DNA from 2 places in the Lentibacillus sp. L22 genome. Region 1 is predicted to be linked to the other one. Evidence: a T-box and tRNA genes for the amino acid it is inferred to sense, from the RefSeq annotation. Region 1 holds a T-box; the other holds one or more tRNA genes.
What was found. The T-box of region 1 lies ahead of serS (serine--tRNA ligase). A T-box ahead of a tRNA ligase gene usually reads a tRNA of that ligase, here a tRNA-Ser.
Positions count from the first base shown of each region.

Region 2: it encodes a tRNA-Ser, which carries the amino acid that the T-box ahead of serS (serine--tRNA ligase) is inferred to sense. The anticodon was not compared.

Region 1 covers NZ_JBFNXI010000005.1:63,409-67,836, forward strand. Annotated here, with positions in the region: gene ABRT01_RS04050 (MATE family efflux transporter) at 1-1,259, shown strand, start outside; gene serS (serine--tRNA ligase) at 1,364-2,638, opposite strand; T-box leader at 2,710-2,919, opposite strand; gene pdxT (pyridoxal 5'-phosphate synthase glutaminase subunit PdxT) at 3,066-3,671, opposite strand; gene pdxS (pyridoxal 5'-phosphate synthase lyase subunit PdxS) at 3,687-4,428, opposite strand, start outside.
Region 2 covers NZ_JBFNXI010000009.1:2,437-6,864, forward strand. Annotated here, with positions in the region: gene ABRT01_RS06270 (MFS transporter) at 1-1,073, opposite strand, end outside; gene ABRT01_RS06275 (superoxide dismutase) at 1,238-1,849, opposite strand; gene ABRT01_RS06280 (hypothetical protein) at 2,055-2,306, shown strand; tRNA gene ABRT01_RS06285 (tRNA-Phe) at 2,376-2,451, opposite strand; tRNA gene ABRT01_RS06290 (tRNA-Ser) at 2,501-2,593, opposite strand; tRNA gene ABRT01_RS06295 (tRNA-Ile) at 2,605-2,681, opposite strand; tRNA gene ABRT01_RS06300 (tRNA-Met) at 2,833-2,909, opposite strand; tRNA gene ABRT01_RS06305 (tRNA-Asn) at 2,915-2,989, opposite strand; gene ABRT01_RS06310 (Na/Pi cotransporter family protein) at 3,205-4,428, opposite strand, start outside.

The sequences.
Region 1 (4,428 bases):
TGTCAGTCAACATTGTCGTGGATGGTATTTTTGTCGGGAATGGTGTCGGTTCGGTCGCCCTGGCCAGTGTCAATGTAGCTGTTCCGGTGTTTTCCATTATTATCTCCATTTCCTTGCTTATCGGAGTTGGCGGGGGAACGATCTATTCGATGAAAATGGGTGAAGGTAAAACAAAACAAGCACAGCAGTTGTTCACCATAGCCTTTGCGCTATTAACCACCATAACCGTGATTATTGCTGTTATTTGTTATTGGAACATGGAGAACATTGCGCTGCTTTTCGGTGCAAATGAGGAAACTTTGGACTATGCGGTTGATTATATGCGTGTCTTATTTATTTTCTCATTGATCTTGGCATGGGAAAATTTTTTCAGTATTTTTGTACGTAATGACGGTGATCCACAACTCGCCATGATCGGTCTGGTTGTCTCCGCCTTACTTAACATTGTCCTCGATTATTGGATGGTCTTTATTTTGAAGCTTGAGGTAACCGGGGCAGCACTGGCAACCGTGATTGCTACGTTAATTGGTCTGATTATTTATCTGTTCCACTTTTTCAAAAAGGGAACAGCTTTAAAGTTTACTCGCCTGCATTGGGATAAAACCGCTTTGAAACGAATTAGCACGATCGGTGTGCCTAGTTTTCTTTCCGAAGCAGGAACGGGAATTTTTGTGATGGGTTATAATATTGCAATTGCCCATTATGCTGGTACAACAGGCCTTGCTGCGTTTTCTGTGATTAATTATTTGCATACCTTTATGTTTTTGGCCTTTATCGGTATCGGGCAGTCTATTCAGCCGATGATTAGTTATTACCATGGGGCAAAGCAGGATGCGTCCATCAAGCAAACCGTTAAAATATCGGAAATTACCGGGCTTATTCTTGGTCTCATCTTCTTGGCGATCGGCTATGTTGGGGCAGACGTATTAGTAGCAATTTTTGGAGTAACTGATGAAGCAACTGCTAAACTTGCAACTAAGGGGATAAAACTATTTTTCCTTGGCTATTTGTTTATGGGCACCAATTTTATTTATATGACCTATTACCAGTCAATCGGTTATGTACGACCAGCGATCGGCATTACACTGTTCCGCGGGTTTATTTTATTGATTGGAGCACTCTACATCTTGCCACTTTGGTTTGGTACAACTGGAGTTTGGCTAGCCCTGCCAGTAGCGGAAGGATTAGTTGCCATTACCCTAATATTCTTTTCCAGGGGTGGCGTTATGGGAAAAAGAACGCAATCACCTGGGTATTAACGATATAATAGGAAACCCCCAGAATGTGGAAACTCCGGGGGGCTTCATGTTTCTACTTTAACAACGCATGAATGGGGTGTTCATCGGAAACATCACTGAATGATTCACTTTATATATTCTTTTCCACCCATGTAAGGCTGCAATACTTCCGGAACTGCAACAGAGCCATCTTCCTGCTGATAATTTTCCAGGATGGCTGCAACGGTTCGGCCCAGTGCCAATCCAGACCCATTTAAGGTGTGGACAAATTCCGGTTTTCCATTCTCCTCACGACGGAAGCGGATACCCGCACGTCTTGCTTGGAAATCCTCAAAGTTAGAACACGATGATATTTCCCGGTATGTTTCCTGGTTTGGAATCCACACCTCAAGATCGTATTTTTTTGCAGCTGTGAAACCAAGATCACCGGTACACATGCTCATCACCCGGTACGGCAATTTCAATAACTGCAACACTTTTTCAGCGTGACCAGTTAATGCTTCCAATGTCTCATATGAATCCTCTGGTTTGGTAAAATGCACAAGTTCCACTTTATTAAATTGATGCTGGCGAATCAGACCGCGTGTATCGCGACCGGCAGAACCTGCTTCAGAACGAAAACAGGCACTAAAAGCAACGTATTTTTTTGGCAGATCGTTTTCCTTTAAAATTTCTCCACGATAATAATTGGTTACTGGTACTTCTGCGGTCGGAATCAGGAAATAATCCCAGTCTGATATTTGGAATGCATCTTCTTCAAACTTCGGCAATTGCCCGGTTCCCGTCATACTTGTACGATTAACCATATACGGTGGCAACATTTCCTCATAACCATGTTCATCGGCATGCAAATCCATCATGAAGTTAAGCAGGGCCCGTTCCAAGCGTGCACCCAAGCCTTTATAGTAAACAAATCTGCTACCCGTTACCTTTCCAGCCCGTTCGAAATCAAGAATATTAAGATCAGTAGCGATATCCCAATGTGGTTTTGCGTCAAATGCGAATGTTGGGAGGTCTCCCCATTGACGAACTTGCACATTATCATCCTCATCTTCACCAACCGGTACACTTTCATGAGGGATATTAGGGATAGAAAGCATCATGTGTGATAGTTTTTCTTCAATTTCCTTTAGCTCTGTATCGAAGGCTTTAATTTGCTCACCAACCCGACGCATCTCTTGAATGACAGCATCGGCATCTTTTTTTTCTTTTTTCAAAGCAGATATCTGTTGGGAAGCTTCATTACGTTTTGCTTTTAATTGTTCCGTTTCGGCAATTAATTGGCGACGTCTTGTATCAAGTTCACCGAATTTCTCCAGTTCCGATAAATCCTCACCCCGATGGGCAAGTTTTCCTTTTACCTCATCAAAGTTATTGCGTAAATACTTCATATCAAGCATTTCCTTTTCCTCCTATTTCAATCTGTTTAGTTCCAGCAACTTTCTCATTAAAAAACTCCCGTCCCTAATAAAATAGGGACGAGAGTTTTTTCCCGCGTTACCACCCTTGTTGAAGATAACATCTTCCGGCTCCAATCATAACGGTGATTTAACCGGGTTTACCTACTTAATTCAGCAAACCAGTTCAAGGATGGATTCGCAGTATGTTTGCATCGATTCACACCAGCCATCGACTCTCTGTTAACAAATGATACTGTTACTATTCCTATCATTACTTTTATAATCCTTTATTACCTAATATGATAGCTAACTTGCCCTTATGAAGCAAGTGTTTTTAAAAAGCTAAGAAAGTATAAAAATCCAGCCTACATTCAGCTTATGCCAGAATAGGCCCCGTCCGGCTCCAGCGCCCAGCGGCTAGCAAACTTCAGGTTTGTACGCCGCTAACCGGGCGCTTACGCCTTTGTTCTGAGTCTTCCACTATTTGAGCAAAATATTCCATAAACCGGTTATCATCGGTTAATTCTGGGTGAAATGCAGTACAAATATAATGCTCTTGTTTGGCTGCAACGATTTTATCGTCATACGTTGCCAGCACTTCAACACCATCGCCAACTTCCAATATGTATGGCGCACGGATAAAAACGGCATTGAAGTCCTCGGCAACATGGCTAATCGGCAATTGGACTTCAAAGCTGGCCACCTGACGTCCGAATGCATTTCTGGCTACCTTCATATTCATTAATCCTAAATGAGCCTCTTGCCCGGAGATTTCATTTGCCATTAGGATCAGTCCGGCACAAGTACCAAAAATCGGTTTTCCCTTTGCACCAAATTCCTGGATCGCGGTAAAAAAACCATAGCTATCAATCAGCCTGCGCATTGTCGTACTTTCACCGCCAGGCAGGATCAACCCATCAATTTCTTCCAGCTGCCCTTTATGCTTTATTTCTACAGCTTTTGCCCCGGTTGCTTCAATGGAACGAATATGCTCACGTACAGCACCCTGTAATGCCAGTACACCTATTATCATCGGTATTCCTTCCTTCTATTCACTGCGATCCTGCATACGGTCGCCAGCTGCAAGTGTACTCATTTCAATTCCCTTCATTGCTGTACCAAGTCCTTTGGATAGCTCAGCAATTAATCCATAGTCTTGATAATGGGTGGTTGCTTCCACGATTGCTTTGGCAAACCGTTCTGGATTATCTGATTTAAAGATACCGGAACCAACAAATACACCGTCTGCTCCTAGTTCCATCATTAATGCCGCATCACTCGGTGTCGCAACCCCACCTGCAGCAAAGTTAACAACTGGAAGTCGGCCTTCTTCACGAATTTGTAATAGAAGTTCATATGGTGCGCCGATTTCTTTGGCATAAGTCATGACCTCATCCGCTGACATTGCCGTAAGCTTACGGATTTCTGATTGCACCTGGCGCATATGACGAACTGCTTCGACGATATTTCCTGTTCCCGGTTCCCCTTTTGTCCGTAACATGGATGCACCCTCACCAATTCGACGCGCTGCCTCGCCTAAATTACGGCAACCACAAACAAATGGCACGGTGAAATCTGATTTTTTTAAATGATAAACTTCATCAGCTGGTGTTAACACTTCACTTTCATCAATATAGTCTACACCCATCGCTTCCAATACGCGGGCCTCAACAATATGACCAATTCGTGCTTTCGCCATTACCGGAATGGATACCGCGCGCAAAACTTCCTCGGTGACTGTTGGGTCAGCCATCCGGGCAACACCTCCTGCAGCACGAATATCGGATGGA
Region 2 (4,428 bases), on a different contig from region 1:
CGGCCAATATTGACAAATAATTCGCGGACAACTATGTATTCCACTCTAAGGTCTTTTGCCTTCCACGCTTTACCAATGACATCATAAGTAAGTGATGCATATGGGACATTGAGAATTGGATAAGCAATACCAATCATAACCGAATAAATAATTAAGTTGGCATAGCTGATATGGAATAAAATAATATAAATGGAGAAATAAAGGATGGCTCCACCAAGCAGAATTGCTTTTTTTCGTAACGATGGTTTAATTAATTTGGTCGCCATAAAGTAAAAAACAAAGGACAGGGCTGACAATGTTAAATTGAACATCCCGAGAGCCAGTTCACTATTTGTCACGATAAAGACCCAAATGGAGATAACAAAAGCAAAAATACCTTCACGCAGTCCTTGAAAAACATGGGCATATAAAATTTTTCCCCAGTTTTTGTTCTGCGTCCGCTCAGCCAGGATCCGTTTAAAATGAAAGTTTCCTTCCGCCTTTCTGCGATTCAGGAAAAAACTGCAGGTTACGGCACAAATAAATAAAATAAAGGATATTGAAAAAATGGTAGTATATCCAACGTTATCGGTCATTCTGGCGATGATGAATCCCGCCAGTGCCGGTCCAACCATACCAGCAAATGATTGCATGACACCAAGAAAACCGTTAAAGAAGTCCCGCGTTTCCGGTTCTGTTATCTCGAACGTCAACACATTGTATGCGAGCCAATAAAATCCATACCCAATTCCAAGCAGACTGCCCAGCAAAAAATTAAAAGTTGATGCCTTTTCAGCAATGATTAAAACAGTCAAAAAAAATAGAGATAAAAAAATTACCCCTAGTCTTAACACGATAACACGATCAATCTTCTTGGCTATTCTTCCAGCGATAATAAACATAACCGCTTGAAATACATAAATGCCAAGGTTGTAAATAGCGATGGTCATGTAATCCCCCGACTGCTTCCATAAATAAATATTTACAAATGTATTGGAAAGAAATATTCCCAGCGAATAAAGCCCTCCAATTATTAACAAAAAAATTAAATCACGATTTACTTCTACTCCTGTTATTTTCTCCAAACTTTTCATGGTTTTAAGCTCTCCTTTTGTATATCCAATAGTGTGAGCAAATCAAGATGAGATATGCAAAAGGAATAAGAAATGCAACCAATAAAAGTTTTTAGAAAAATCCGTTGGCGAGTTTTTTATCATTTAAAAAACACGGGAAAATCTCCCGCGTTTTTTCTGGCATTTTATTTGGCTTCGTTATAGTTTTTTTCAACTTGATCCCAGTTTACTACATTCCAAAATGCTGAAATATATTCCGGGCGTCTGTTTTGATATTTAAGATAGTATGCATGCTCCCAAACATCAAGTCCAAGAATTGGTGTTACACCATCCATCAATGGAGTATCCTGATTTGGGGTACTGGTAATTTCAAGGTCGCCGTTTTTAACAACAAGCCATGCCCAACCAGATCCGAAACGTCCAGCAGCAGCATCAGCAAATGCTTCTTTAAATTTGTCAAAGCTGCCAAATTTAGCATTTATTTTCTCTGCAAGTTCACCTGAAGGCTCTCCACCGCCATTTGGAGAAAGTACTTTCCAGAAAAGACTATGGTTGGCATGTCCACCGCCATTATTACGGACAGCAGTACGGATATCCTCTGGCACTGCATCAAGGTTGCCCAACAGATCTTCAAGCGATTTATCTTGAAGATCTTCATGTCCTTCAAGTGCTCCATTTAATTTGGTAACATAAGTATTGTGATGCTTCGTATGGTGGATGTTCATTGTTTCCTTGTCAATTGTTGGTTCTAAAGCATCGTATGCATAAGGTAATTCTGGTAATTCAAATTTTGCCATTGCTTAACGTCCTCCTTTATGATGGTTAAAAAGGGAGCTTATGTCCAACCCTTTTGCTATAAGATTATCAGAGCATTATAACACTTGCAAATGAAACGATTTATTTCAACAGAATGATGCTCCAATATTTATTTACCCGGTTTAAAAAGAATGAAACATCTTGTTAAACCGCAAATCTTTGGATCATCACCCAGTATGTTCTATAATGGGAAAACTAGATAATTATTTTAAAAGGAGTATTGATATGTTCATCAAAAATGCGGGTACACTTAGTCAAAAATATTTTTGTTCTTATTTCAAGCTAACCATGAATACCCAACATTGCACAGTAGAGGAAGCAAAAGACATTATTTTCAATCGTTTTTTTGAGGGGAATGTTAACAAATTGGGAAAGAAATCTTTCCAAAATTTTAAAGCTGCGTATGATCAGATGAAAGCAGATAAGTGGTCTAGTTGACTATTAGCCAACAATTATTCTGTATAAAAGCCTATTTGCAATAAAAAAACAAGCGACTGCTTGTCAAAATGGTGGCTCGGGACGGAATCGAACCGCCGACACAAGGATTTTCAGTCCTTTGCTCTACCGACTGAGCTACCGAGCCATATTCAATTTTCGACATCTGATCTTTAACTTCTGGCATCTATTATGTATGGAGGAGGTAGAGGGATTCGAACCCCCGCGCGGTTTGACCCGCCTGTCGGTTTTCAAGACCGATCCCTTCAGCCAGACTTGGGTATACCTCCGTATGTCTAAATGGTGGACCCTGCAGGATTCGAACCTGCGACCGATCGGTTATGAGCCGATAGCTCTAACCAGCTGAGCTAAGGGTCCTTTTTTCCAGTTGATAACTAATTAAATTTTGTATTCGATCATTATTCTCGTACATTTTATCAGAATGATTACTACTATATATTAAGCCATGTACGTAAAATATCAATTTAATACATTAACCACACCAGAAGCATGATGTAACATATTAAGATGGTAGCGGCGGAGGGGATCGAACCCCCGACCTTACGGGTATGAACCGTACGCTCTCGCCAGCTGAGCTACACCGCCATCATTGGCTCCACAGGTAGGATTCGAACCTACGACCGATCGGTTAACAGCCGATAGCTCTACCACTGAGCTACTGTGGAATAATTATCATTTCACTAGCTCATCATTAATCAGCGACGAATAATATCTTACCATTTGCAACAAGAAATGTCAATTAAAATGTTATATGTATAAAAATTGTTAGATCGTGTTGTTTGTTACAACAACAATAAATACTATAGCATGTTCATTCGCGGTTTTCAATAATAAATTTTAAAATGTTATCAGCTCTACCCAGTAAAGCCGATAACATTATCTATTTACCACCAAGAACTTCTTCTGCGATATTCACTGCATGGTCCCCAATCCGCTCCAAATTGCTAATCATATCAACAAATACGATCCCGGCAGATCCAGTGCATTGTCCCTTATTCATTCGAACAATATGTTGTTTACGAAGGCGGCGTTCCATGTTATCAATTTCGTCCTCTTTATCAACAACCATTAACGCCTTTTCTCGACTCACTTGATCCAGTGCACTTATTGACTGCTTAACCGTATGTATCGTTAATGTAAACATCTGATTCAAGTCTGTTTGTGCCTCTTCGGTCAAATCAACCTTATTGGCAATTTTATAATCAATCAGTTCAATAATATTTTCGAAATGGTCGCCGATTCGCTCTATATCTCGAACTAAATCCATTAATGCGGTATGCCGGGCGCTTTCCAATTCCGATAATGAACCTGACGCTATCGTAACCAGGTAATCCGTTATCTTCTGATCCAGATTATTAAGTGCACCTTCCAATTGTCTTGCCAAATCGGAATGTTTTTGTTGGCGGGTAAACAAATATTGATTCGTCTCTTCCAGCCCCATACATGCATATTCACCCATACGAATGATTTCAGCCTTTGCCTGATCCAACGCAACTGCTGATGATTGCTGGATAAAAATTGGATCCAGATGTTGTGGTTTATACTCAATAGTTACATCTTCACCAGGGATTATTTTTGTCACCAACCAGGCTAGTCCAGCGATAAATGGAAACTGAATCAATGTATTGGCGATATTAAAACTGCCATGCGCAAACGCTAATGTCATTTCCGGATTCAAATCGAATTGATCCTGTAATAATTCAACAAACTTCGTGAAAAGCGGTAAAAAAGTTAAAAAAATCGCAGCTCCAATCAAGTTAAAGATAACGTGGATAAATGCGGCTCTTCTTGCAGCTACACTCGCCCCAAGTGATGCTAAAACCGCCGTGATTGTCGTACCTACATTATCCCCAAATAAAACAGGTAAAGCAGCATGTAAATCGATCGCTCCTTCAGCAAATAACCCTTGCAAAATACCGATGGTGGCACTTGAGCTTTGCACGATTACCGTGAATAGTGTTCCCACCAATAAACCGAGGATCCGATTTTCGCTCATGTTTAGCGTAAGCTGATGAAATGCCTCCAAATTACTTAACGGTGCCATCCCATTTCCCATCAGAGTCAGCCCGAAAAATAGTGCTCCAAAGCCAAATATAGCCTGTCC